DNA from 3 places in the Afipia carboxydohydrogena genome. Region 2 is predicted to be linked to each of the others. Evidence: riboswitches for the same ligand, from Rfam matches in the RefSeq annotation. Region 2 holds a riboswitch; each other region holds the start of a gene.
What was found. A riboswitch is a leader RNA that binds a small molecule or an ion and turns the genes downstream of it on or off. The one in region 2 is predicted to bind cobalamin.
Positions count from the first base shown of each region.

Region 1: linked by a shared signal. The riboswitch ahead of metE (5-methyltetrahydropteroyltriglutamate--homocysteine S-methyltransferase) and the one ahead of AFIC_RS06475 (TonB-dependent receptor plug domain-containing protein) in region 2 are both predicted to bind cobalamin.
Region 3: linked by a shared signal. The riboswitch ahead of AFIC_RS01205 (ribonucleoside triphosphate reductase) and the one ahead of AFIC_RS06475 (TonB-dependent receptor plug domain-containing protein) in region 2 are both predicted to bind cobalamin.

Region 1 covers NZ_CP113162.1:2,307,980-2,312,148, forward strand. Annotated here, with positions in the region: gene metE (5-methyltetrahydropteroyltriglutamate--homocysteine S-methyltransferase) at 1-1,594, opposite strand, end outside; cobalamin riboswitch at 1,700-1,910, opposite strand; gene AFIC_RS11145 (CBS domain-containing protein) at 2,141-2,872, opposite strand; gene AFIC_RS11150 (epoxyqueuosine reductase QueH) at 3,002-3,667, opposite strand; cobalamin riboswitch at 3,921-4,132, shown strand.
Region 2 covers NZ_CP113162.1:1,322,442-1,326,610, reverse strand. Annotated here, with positions in the region: gene AFIC_RS06485 (TspO/MBR family protein) at 214-690, opposite strand; gene AFIC_RS06480 (hypothetical protein) at 698-1,102, opposite strand; cobalamin riboswitch at 1,219-1,458, shown strand; gene AFIC_RS06475 (TonB-dependent receptor plug domain-containing protein) at 1,685-3,712, shown strand; gene AFIC_RS06470 (His-rich protein BRANT) at 3,802-4,026, opposite strand.
Region 3 covers NZ_CP113162.1:258,702-262,870, forward strand. Annotated here, with positions in the region: partial or broken gene AFIC_RS01205 (ribonucleoside triphosphate reductase) at 1-1,575, opposite strand, end outside; cobalamin riboswitch at 1,675-1,889, opposite strand; gene AFIC_RS01210 (TonB-dependent siderophore receptor) at 2,344-4,169, shown strand, end outside.

The sequences.
Region 1 (4,169 bases), 990 kb from region 2:
TAAACACGAAGCCCGAAAGCTGCTCGCCGAAATACTGCACCATGTCGTTGCGCTCGAACTCGCCGTGCACCAGCACGTCGAGGCCGACTTCTTCCTGCCAGCGGACGGTGCGCTCCGTCTCCTCGCGCAGGAACTTGTTGTAGTCGGCATCCGACAGCGCGCCCTTGGCGTGGGCCGCGCGCGCCTTGCGCACTTCGCTGGTTTGCGGGAACGAGCCGATCGTCGTGGTCGGGAAAGCCGGCAGGCCGAATTTCGCACGCTGTGCTTTCGCGCGCGCCGCGAACGCGCTCTTGCGCTTTGCCATCTCCGGCGTCACCGCCTTGAGGCGTTCGGCGACAGCCTTGTTGTTGACCTTCGGCGAGGTCTTGCGCGCGGCGGCCGCGGCGGCGGATGCATCGAGTTCGGCGGCGACGCTGGCGCGGCCGGAGGCCAGCGCCCTGCCCAACTCGGACAGCTCGCTCATCTTTTGCAGCGAGAACGCAAGCCAGCTCCGCACGTCGGCATCGAGCGCGGTCTCGGCATCGAGATCGATCGGCACATGCAACAGCGAGCACGACGGCGAAATCTCGATCTTGTCGCTGACTCGTTTGGCAACGACCGGTTCGATCCGGTCGAGAATGGCCGGCAGATTGGCGCGCCAGACGTTGCGGCCATCGATCACGCCGAGCGAAAGCACGAGATCCGGCTTCGCTTTCGCGAGCACTGCCTCAAGCTGTTCCGGCGCGCGGATCAGGTCGAGATGAAGGCCCGCCACCGGCAGCGCCAGCGCGGCATCGAAATTGTCGCCGAGCGCGCCGAAATAAGTGTTGAGCATCACCTTGATGCCGGGCACCTCGCGGGCGATCGTCGCATAGGCTTTCGCCAGCGCGTCGCGCGCCGTCTTGTCGAGATCGAGCACGAGGCACGGCTCGTCGAGCTGCACCCATGTCGCGCCTTCGGCCGCGAGCTTCTTCAGCACATCGACATACACCGGCAGCAGGGCATCGATCAGCGACAGCGGATTGAGGGATGCATCCTTGCTCTTGCCGAGCTTGAGGAAAGTGACGGGACCGACCAGCACCGGGCGCGTCTGATAACCGAGCGCCTTCGCCTCCTTGTATTCATCGACCGGCTTGGTCAAGGACAGTGAGAATGTCTGTCCCTTTTCGAATTCCGGCACCATGTAGTGGTAGTTGGTATCGAACCACTTGGTCATCTCCTGCGCGGGAACGCCGTGGCCGGTATGGTGGGCATGGCCGTGCGCACAGGTTTCGGAGCCGCCTTCCGCGCCGCGCGCCATCGCAAAGTAGGTTGCAAGCGGCACGTTGCCGCCCTTCCAGCCGTAGATCGCGGGAATGGCGCCGACCATCACGCTGGTGTCGAGCACCTGATCGTAGAACGAGAAGTCGTTCGACGGAATCACGGTGACGCCGCGCGCCTTCTGGCGTGCCCAGTTCGCGGCACGCAGTTCGGCGGCGGTTGCGAGCAGGCTTTTCTCATCGATCTTGCCCGCCCAGAAATTTTCCAGTGCGGTTTTCAGTTCGCGGCGCGGACCGATGCGCGGCGTACCGAGCGTGGCGACGGCAAGAGTGGCAGAGGTTGACGAATTCGACATGGCTTCGACCCCGTAGGTGCGAGAAACAGCGGGGATGAAATGCGCGCACACCAGCCAAGGCGCACAAGGCACCCCAAGGACTGCGCCCACCGGACACCCCGCCCGTGGAAACATCTCGTCGCGGCAGGTCTCCTGGCTTGCGGGTCGCGGCCCACACCCGTCTTCCCAAAGCGAATGCTTCAGTGACACGAATGGATGCAGGCTCGCCGCTGACAGTTGCGGGGGCAGCGCCGGACTAGGCGTTGCAACGCCGCACCGGCTTCCCTCTTAGCTTCGCCTCACGGAGAAGGCGAAGACCACGACGGTCGGGAATATGGCGCAACGCAAAAATCAGTCAACGCGCGGAGGGTGGGATTGTCACCCGCCCCCGGTGGAATCCTGCCCATAGAACATGACCCCAAGCTCGATCGGCTCTCGCCCGCAGGCCTGGCGGTGGGCATTGATACCGCGCAGCCAGCGGCCCGCCGCGACACGCCGGCCGGCGGTCACAACGGCCGTTACATTGGCTCTACCGGCAGCGCGAACGCCGGTCACGCGCCACGTTCATTATCCAGCGCGGTCTCGCGCGGCCTGATCTTCCGGTGACAATGCGTAGACGCCGGCCCAACTGCGAAGAAGAATCAGATGATCGCGCACCGCCGTGACGCCGGGCGTGGTTTCGGCGGCGACAATGACCGCCTGACGTGCCCGATCGTCGGTGATGATGCCATGCAGATGTGCGACACCGTCGCGCACCGCGACCTGCAAACCATCCGGCCGCCAATCCGCTTCCATCAACTTGACAATCAGCCGTGCCCGGACGTCTTCGTCGCTCGCCGCAGGGCCGGTGACATCACGCGCCACCGTCGAGATGGCCCGCAGCAGGTTGGCTCGCGCGACGATGCCGACCAGCTTCCCGTCCCGCATCACCGGAAGACGTTTGACGCGGTGGGCTTCCATTGTCGTCACGAGGTCCTGTAACGGAGTGCTTTCGCTCACCGTCCAGGGATCGCGCGTCATCACGTCCCTCACCTTGCGCCCATGCGCCTGAACGTAATCCGCCGCTGCGCGGCCGCTGCCGAGAAGGAATTGCAGCCAGCTCGGACGCTTGCCATGCCCGGTGCCAATCTCGGCGCGGCGCAGGAAATCGCCTTCGGTGACGATGCCTATCAGCTTGCCATTTTCAATGACAGGCAGGCCGCTGATGTGATGATCAAGCATGGTCTCGGCGGCGGCAGCCACTGTCGTTTCAGGCGAAACGGTGATGACGTTCTGTGTCATGATCTGGCCAGTCAGCATGGGATGCTCCTTATGGTCGATCCCGTATGCCTACCAGACACTGCGCGCCGCTCTTTGAGCCGCCTCAAATGTGCGCCTTGTGTCGCACCCGGAGCGCTTCAAGAAAATATATCGTATTAAAACAATAACCTAATCCTTCTCCGCCGGCGCACGTCCGTAATACTGCACGCCCAGCTCGATCGGTTCCCGCCCGCAGGCCCGGCGGTGGGCATTGGTATCGCGCAGCGAATAGACGCAGCCGCAATATTCCTGCTGGTAGAATTCCTCGCGCTTGCTGATCTCGATCATGCGCGCCGAGCCGCCGCCCTTGCGCCAGTTGTAATCCCAATACTCGATGCCGTCGTACTTGGCGGCCGCGCGCTTTCCGCAATCGTTGATCTGCGCCATGTTCTTCCAGCGCGAGATGCCGAGCGAACTGGTGATGACCGGAAAACCGTGTTCGTGGGCATACAGCGCGGTGCGCTCGAACCGCATGTCGAAGCACATGGTGCAACGCGCACCACGCTCCGGCTCCCACTCCATACCCTTGGCGCGCGCAAACCAGTTATCCTTGTCATAATCGGCATCGATGAAACCGACGCCATGCTTCTCGGCGAAGCGTACGTTCTCATCCTTGCGCAACAGATATTCACGCTCGGGATGAATGTTCGGGTTGTAGAAAAAGATCGTGTAATCGACGCCGGAGGCGAGCATCGCCTCCATGATCTCGCCCGAGCACGGCGCGCAGCACGAATGCAGGAGAACCTTCTTCTGCCCACCCGGCGGATTGAGAATCGGTCGAACGAAATCGGTCATTGCGTGGCTCGCCTGTCGAAGGCTCTGTCTGTGAAGCCTCTATCTAATGAGAGCCTCCGTATCCGTAAAGCGCGCCCGATTCGGACGATCCGGATGGAACCAGGCACCCTCACCGAATGTCCTTGGCCACAGCCCCAGAATCGCAGCACTCTCATCGGCGCTGAAAGGCTTGAGGTTTTCACCCGGCCGCAGTCTGGCTCCGGGGATAGCGGGGACCATTTTAATCCTTTCTTGACTCTTTCAGCTAAAGATCACCACATATAGGTGTCACGGTTCCACTAGGTCTCAAAATCTAGTGGCTAAGAGGGAAGCCGGTGAACCGCGTTCCGATGCGGAAATCCGGCGCTGCCCCCGCAACTGTCAGCAGCGAGCTGCTTCGCCATTACGTCACTGGCCTTGGCCGGGAAGACAAAGAAGCCGCACCGACCTGCAAGCCAGGAGACCTGCCGCGACACCGAAACAAACGTCCACGGACGGGGTGTCCGAAGGCCGCCAGCAATCG
Region 2 (4,169 bases):
GCGTGTTCGCGACGACCGCAAAGGTCAGGACGAGTGTAAGGGCACGATCCATCATGGCTGTTCGCTCGGCAGTCTCGGGGCGAGAATCGCCCTTATCGATGCCGGATTTGAAGGAGATTCGGGGATAGAGTCCCGCGCTTTGTTTTTGCGCGGATATCTTGCGAAAAAACCGGTTCCGAGTCCGTCTGCCGATTCTCGGAACGGACCACCCTCTCAATTCATCCAGACAATGCCGCCATTGAGCGTCGCCGCGTAGGCGACCCATGCGAGATACGGCGCCAGCAGCCACGCCGCGATACGATCCACCCGCACGCTCATCACCATCGTCAAAGCGATCGCGGCCAGCAGCAATACGATGTCGATCAGCGCCGCGCGCGTCGCATGCGCCCCGAAGAACAGCGGCGACCATGCCGCGTTGAGGGCAAGCTGAACGAGAAACAGCGCGATCGCCCGGTTGCGCGCCGATGATGGCGCGGCCTTCTCCCACAGCCGCCACAGCGCCACCGCCATCAAGGTATAGAGAGCGGTCCAGACGATCGGGAAAAGCGACGGCGGCGGCGTCCATGACGGCTTCGCAAGATCACTATACCAGCCCGCGATCTGCGGCCGCGTCACGATGCCCTGCACGGCGGCAATGCCGAGACACAGCACCAGACAGGCCGCCAGCCGAGTGGTCGTCCGGAACTGCATCGCGAGCTCACCGTGTCAGTTTCTCCAACTCGGGAAACGGCGCATAGTTCGCCCCCGCGCAGATCTCGCCCGGCTTCTCGATCAGGCGATCGAGACGGCCGTCGATGTACAGCGCCGCGCGGTCGCGCATCGGCGTATAGTGGCCGCCGAAATCCTTCGCGCTGTAGCGCAGACAAGTGACGTAACGCTGCCGTCCGCCAACCTCGCGCTGGACGGGTTCCGCGATCGCCGCGCTGCGCACGTTGGTCGGGTCGTTCAGGTAGGTGTGCAGGAATGCGAGCAATTCGGGGCGATAATTCTTCGGAAACGGCTGATCGCTGACGCCGCGGTCCGCGGTATAAGTCACACCATCATAATCCGCGCTGCCGAACGCACAGCCGCCGAGCATGAGAGCGACAGCAAATAGCGGCATGGCAACGCGCATGACGCGGCCTGCCGCTGTCTCCCATTTGCAACGCAGATCGGGGAAGTCCATCGCGTGGGGATTCTCGGACAATGTGGCGTTGACACGACACCGGCGCCCCGCTTGATTGCGGGCACGGTACAGGTGCCGGCGCAAGCTGGCGTAATAGGGAATTCGGTGCCGTCGCGCTGCGGTGATGTTTCGCACACCTCGTCCTGCGCGGCAATTCCGAAGCTGCCCCCGCAACTGTCAGCGGTGAGCCGCTGTCCATCATGCCACTGAGCACACGGCACATGCCGGCTTGGGAAGGCGGACAGCAGCATTGATCCGTGAGCCAGGAGACCTGCCTGTCCCGGTCATCCATCCATTGCGCGGGGTGCGCGAGGAGCGGCTTCCGCAGCGGTGACACGACAACAACCGTTGCGGAGAAACGCCTGCGGCCTTCTCCAGTCCCGATGCAAGGCCCTCGCTTTCGCATCATGAGTCTGGAAGCCCGATCGTTCTCCGCCCGCAAGATTTCGGTGGGGACCGAACGTGACATCGCATCAAATATTTTCGCGCAAGCGCATCTCGCCTGCCCTGCTCGCGGCATTGCTGGCGAGCGCGGCTTTCATTTCACCGGCCGAAGCGCAACAGACACAGCAGGCGGAACCGCCACTCCCCGCGATTCAGGTGAGCCCTGCCCCGAAGAAGCCGAACCAGCGGCTGCCGAAGCGCAACAAACGCGTCGATGCGAAGCCGCGCGTGCATCAAGCGCCTGCCATCGTTGCAGTGCCGGTGCCAAATCCTGCCGAGCCTTTGGTCACGTCGCCGACCACGATCCCGACGCCAGTCAGTCAGGTGGGAAGCTCGGTCACTGTGATCACCGGACAGGAAATTCAGGAAACCCAGCGGCGAACGGTGCCAGACCTGCTCCAGACCGTTCCCGGCCTGAATGTGGTCCAGACCGGTGGCCCCGGCGGGCAGACATCAGTCTTCATGCGCGGCGCCAACGCCAATGGCACCAAGGTTTTTATTGACGGGATAGATGTCAGCGACCCTTCGAATCCGAACCGAGCGTTTGATTTCGGCTCGTTGACCGCGTTCGACATCGACCGGCTCGAAGTTCTGCGCGGCCCGCAAAGCGGTCTGTATGGAGCCGACGCCATGGGCGGCGTGATTTCGATCACCACCAAGGCCGGCAAAGGTCCGCCGCAATGGTCCACCCTGCTCGAAGGCGGATCGTTCGGCACGTTCAACCAGTCTACGTCGGTCAGCGGCTCGACCAAAGATACCAGCTATGCCTTCAGCGGATCGCATGTCCGCGTGGAGTCGACGCCGGTCACGCCGCTTTCCACCTTGCCCCCGGGACAGAAGCGCAACAACGACTTCTATGACAACCTGACCTTCCACGGCAAAGTCATCCATGACTTCTCCGAGATGTTCTCTCTCACAGCCGTCGCCCGTTATACCGATGCGCAGACCCGGTTCACCGAGAGCGATCTCTACCCTGCTCCCAACCCGATTCAGTCGCGCGGCAAGAGCCAACAATTCAGCGGACTGCTCGACGGCGTGTTCCGGCTGCTCGATGGCCGCTTCAACAACCATTTCGGCGTCACCTATACCGATACCGACCGGAGTTCTTCCGATCCGTTTGCAGCCATTGCTTTCGGAGCGAACCCGCTCAGTACGTTCCACGGCGACCGCACGAAAGTGTACTGGAAGTCCGATTTCGCTCTGGCTCCGGGACAAACGCTCGTTGCCGGTGTCGAGAATGAAACCGAAAAGGGTTATTTGAATTACGCCACCTACGGCTATCCCGCCGTGAACGGCACGATTCAAAACCTCGGCAGCTACGCGGAGTTGCAGTCCAATTTCCTCGACCGCTTCTTTCTGGTGTCGAACGTGCGCCACGATCAGAACGATCATTTCGGCGGCCACGATACTTTCCGCATCGCGCCCGCGATCGTATTTCCCGAGACCGGAACCAAGCTGAAGGCCAGTTACGGCACAGGCTTTCATGCCCCCTCCATCGACCAGATCTATGGTCCCTTCACGCTTCCGAACGTGAATCTGAAACCTGAGGAGAGCAAGGGATACGATTTCGGATTTGAGCAGGCGCTTTTCAACAAGCGAGTCCAGTTCGGAGCGACCTGGTATCACAACAGCTTCAATAATCTCATCATTGGCGTGCCCGTGACTCCGGGAAATCCCTACGTCACGGTGAATGAGAACGTCGCGTTAGCAACGACTCACGGGCTTGAAGCCTTCGCGTCGGTCGCAGTGACCGAGCGCCTGACCCTGCGCGGCGACTATACTCACACGATCGCAACGGATGACATCAAGCACACCGCGCTGGAGCGGCGTCCGGAACATAAGTGGAGCGCCCAGGCACGCTGGGCCGCGACGGACGCCCTGACCCTCACGGCCACCGCGCTTTGGATCAGTTCGTGGATCGATGTCGGCCAGCGCGCGCCCGGCTATCAGCTCCTCAACCTCGCGGCGAACTACAAAGTCGATCAGAACTGGTCGGTGTTCGGCCGCATCGATAACGTGCTCGATCGTCATTATCAAAACCCGCTCGGCTTCGATAAGACCGGCATTGGCGTCTATGGCGGCGTACGTTTCGTGACGAACTAAAAAACAAAGCCGGTCCGTGGACGGGGAAATCCACGAACCGGCTTCAATTCAGCGAACGCAGCCGGGGCAAGCCGCGCCGCTGTCGTCAATCAGCGATGATGACGATGCTTCACGACCACGCGCTTGGTGTGGTGATGCGGACGCACATGATGGCGATGATGCTTCTTCACCATGTGCGCGTTGGCATTGGCCACCGAAGGCTTGAGAACCTGCGAATGGGTGATCGTTTTTTGCGTCTTGATGACGGTCGCGGCCATCGCCGGCGCAACCATCACCGAAGCGGCAACAATGGCGGCTGAAATGATCTTCAACATGGCAAACTCCTGTTTCGGGATCAGAGCGCTGTGGACCGAATGGCCGAAGCGGTGATCGTGGCCCGATGATGGGCCGCGCGCACTGAACCCGAACTGAAGCCGCCAAACGGTTTCTGTTCATCTGCATGACATCTTGTTAATGT
Region 3 (4,169 bases), 1.1 Mb from region 2:
CAGGCGCACCGCGAAGGCGTGGCCCCATGGCGTGGTGATGTTCTCGCAATCGGCGGTGAAGTTGCGGATCATCTCGTTGACGCCGTTGACGCCGAGCGTGGCGAAGTGATTGCGCAGCGTGCCGAGATAGCGCTTGCTGTAGGGAAACAGCCCGTCGTCCATGTAGCGCTGCACAACTTTGCGCTTGATCTCGAGGCTGTTGCGGCCGATCTCCAGCAGCGCGTCGAGGCGGTGGAATAAACCTTCCCCGTCGCCGCGATAGAGGTAGCCGAGCCGCGCGCAGTTCACCGTGACGACGCCGATCGAGCCGGTCTGCTCGGCGCTGCCGAACAGGCCGTTGCCGCGCTTCAACAACTCGGTGAGATCGAGTTGCAGACGGCAGCACATCGAGCGGATCATGTTCGGTTTGAGTTCGGAATTGATGAAGTTCTGGAAATACGGCAGGCCGTATTTCGCCGTCATCTCGAACAGGCGGCCGGCGTTCTCGCTGTCCCACGGGAAATCGGCGGCGATGTTGTAGGTCGGGATCGGGAAGGTGAAGACGCGGCCTTTGGCGTCGCCTTTGGTCATCACCTCCATGTAGGCGCGGTTGATCATGTCCATTTCGGATTGCAGATCGCCGTAGGTGAAGCCCATCTCCTCGCCGCCGATCACCGGCACCTGATCGCGCAGGTCCTCGGGACAGGTCCAGTCGAAGGTGAGATTGGTGAAAGGGGTCTGCGTGCCCCAGCGCGAGGGGACGTTGAGGTTGTAGATCAGCTCCTGAATCGATTGCAGCACCTCGGCATAATCCAGCCGGTCCTTGCGGATGAACGGCGCCATGTAGGTGTCGAACGAACTGAACGCCTGCGCGCCCGCCCATTCGTTTTGCAGGGTTCCGAGAAAATTCACGATCTGCCCGACAGCGCTGGACAGATGCTTCGGCGGTCCTGCTTCCACTTTCCCCGGCACGCCGTTGAGGCCTTCGGTTAACAGCGTGCGCAGCGACCAGCCGGCGCAATAGCCAGCCAGCATGTCGAGATCGTGGATATGAATATCGCCCTCGCGATGCGCCTCCCCGATCTCCGGCGGATAGACATGCGACAGCCAGTAGTTCGCGACCACCTTGCCTGAGAGATTGAGGATCAGCCCGCCGAGCGAATAGCCCTGATTGGCGTTGGCGTTGACGCGCCAGTCGCTGCGGTCGAGATATTCGTTGATGGAGGACGCGACATCGACCATGGTCTTGCGGTCGGCCCGCGCCTGTCCGCGCTTCTCGCGATAGACGATGTAAGCGCGCGCAGTCGCGGCATGGCCCGCCGCGATCAGCACACCTTCGACAATGTCCTGGATGTCCTCGATCCCCGGCGTGCTGTTTGCGAAGCGTGTGCCGATGGTGCGCGCGGCCTCGTGCGTGAGACGATCCGACTCGTCATCGCCCAATGCGCCCGTCGCCTGTCCGGCGCGCGCGATCGCGGAGCGAATCCGGTTGAGGTCGAAAGGCGAGGACGCGCCGTCGCGCCTGATGACGAGAGACGGCAAAGCGAGCGGGGGTAGGTGCGCTTCGGCTTGATCATGCGAAACAGAGAGAGACATCGGCACCTCCTGATGCGGAAGGCGGATGCCGAAAGGCGCGCATGAACAATGCGGAGAGAAACCGCAGACGAACACGCGACCGCCGGACTCCCCGCCCGTGGACGTTCTGGTGTCGCGGCAGGTCTCCTGGCTTGCAGGTCGGCGTCGATTCCAGTCTTCCCGAAGCGATGATCGCATCAGTGACGTGGTTGGAATCGACTCGCTGCTGACAGTTGCGGGGGCAGCGCCGGATTTGCCGCTGTCGCGGGTTCACCGGCTTCCCTCTTAGCTACTAAATCTTGCGACTCAGTAGAACCGAGACCCATGCATTTAGTGTTATCTCGGCAAAATTGTCATTGATCGCAATCAAACCGCTTCATCGGGCCTGCCCGCGAAAGCGCCGGGCGCTCTCTATCGCGATGTGACCACGGCCGCGTGCCGACCGAGACGCGCGCGAACGGGCCGGTGATGACGGGATTGTATATCCACGCAGCCATGGAAGATGTCGCTGCCGCACGCGGCTTGCCGCAGCAACGGCGCTTCGGACGATCATCGGGAAACGGAAGATCGAACGCCAGCTTCAATCCGATCGAAAAGAAAGCCGCTTGAATTCGACCTTTTCGCGCGCCGCGTTTTCCTTAGAGGCATTCCATTTTTATAGCGCATCAAGCGTTGTATCTGTTGCCGCGCAGCTTGCTTCCACCACCTGGAATGTTTTCCGTGACGCGCAATTTCAATCTTCGACTCAAAGATGTCTCCTGCTTCTCGTTGAATGGAAACAAGAGATGCCTGCTCGCCAGCGCGGCGGTTCTTTTTGCAAGTTTCTCGATTCTTCCGCATGGCGCTTACGCACAGGAACGCCAGGAACTCCCGGCTTTGACCATCGACGCTCCAAAGCCGAACTCCAAAAGAGTCAAACCAAGACCGTCGCCCAATCGTGTGCAAGCGGCTCGCCGGCAGAATCGTAACCCAAGCCCCGTGCCACCCACGGCCTCCGAACGTGCAGCGGCGGCGGCAGTGAAATTGAACGAGGCAAAGCTGGGATATCGGGCGATGCCAAGCGCCACGACGTTACGCACAGGCGCGGCGCCACTCGATACGGCTCAGTCGGTAAATGTCGTCCCGGAGCAAGTTCTGAAGGATCAGCTGCCGCGTTATCTTGATGATGCGCTCGGAAACATATCCGGCATCACCCAAACGAATACGCTCGCGGGCACCCAAGACGCCATTATCCGCCGTGGCTTTGGCGATAACCGCGACGGATCGATCATGCGTAACGGGATGCCGCTGGTGCAAGGCCGCAGCCTTGGTCCGAGTGTCGAAAGCGTGGAAGTCCTGAAGGGACCGGCATCGCTGCTTTACGGCATTCAATCTCCAGGCGGCATCGTCAATACGATCAGTAAACAGCCTGAGTTGTACCAGCATGGATCGGTTACCTTGCTGGGGTCCACGTTCGGGGGCGGAAAGAACGGCGCGAACGGAATCTTCGACATCACGGGCCCGATTGGCGACAACGGGCTGGCCTATCGTTTTATAGGCTATGGAATGGACGAGGATTACTGGCGCAATTTCGGCCGTAACCGCGAAATGCTGGTGGCTCCGTCGCTCGCATGGTACGGCGAGAACACCACGATCAAATTGAACTATGAGCATCGTGAATTCAGCTACCCGTTCAACCGGGGCACTGCATTTGTCAACGGCTCACCGCTGCCGATTCCCGCGACGCGGCGGCTGGACGAGCCCTTCAATAAGTTCTGGGGCCGCTCCGATCTCGTTCAAACGTCGCTCGAACATAAATTCAATGAAGATTGGAAGATTACGGCAGCCTACACCTATAACGCCGAGAGCTACGACGCCAATCAGCTTCGCGCCACTTCGGTCGATGTCAATACCGGCATCGAAAAGCGCAGCAATGACGGCACGCATGGCGCGCTTAGCTATATCAATTACGGGACCAGTTACCTCAACGGCCGCGTCTGGACGGGCGATATCCTTAACGAGGTGATGCTTGGCTTCGATGCGCAAGACCGAACGATCTACAGAGCGGACCTCATCCGGCAGGCAGCGCCCAACTTCAATTTCTACAATCCGGTTTATGGCCTGATTCAGCCCGGCACCACCGTGTCTCCATCCGACAGCGATCAAACCGATAAATTATCCACGCGGTCGATCTTCCTCCAGGACACGCTGCATCTGACCAACTGGTTCTATTTGGTGGGAGGCTTGCGCTGGATGGAATACGACCAGTTGGCGGGGAAGGGCCGTCCCTTCGTCACCAACACCGATTTAAGCGGAAGTAAAATTCTTCCGCTCGGCGGGGCGATCCTGAAGCTCAACGATCAAGTATCGCTCTATGCAAGCTATACTCAATCGCTTCAACCCACATCGACGATCGCGCCACTCACTGGCGGCTTTGTTATCGATTCCAACGTCGCTCCCGAGGAGGGCACTCAATGGGAAGCAGGCATGAAATTCGATTTCAACAAGCGCCTGTCAGGCACGATAGCCTGGTACGACATCGACAAAAGGAACGTGCTGGTTTCGCAATTCAATTCATCGACGGGGCTCAACGAATACCGGACCGCGGGCAAGGTCCGGTCCCGAGGAGCGGAAAT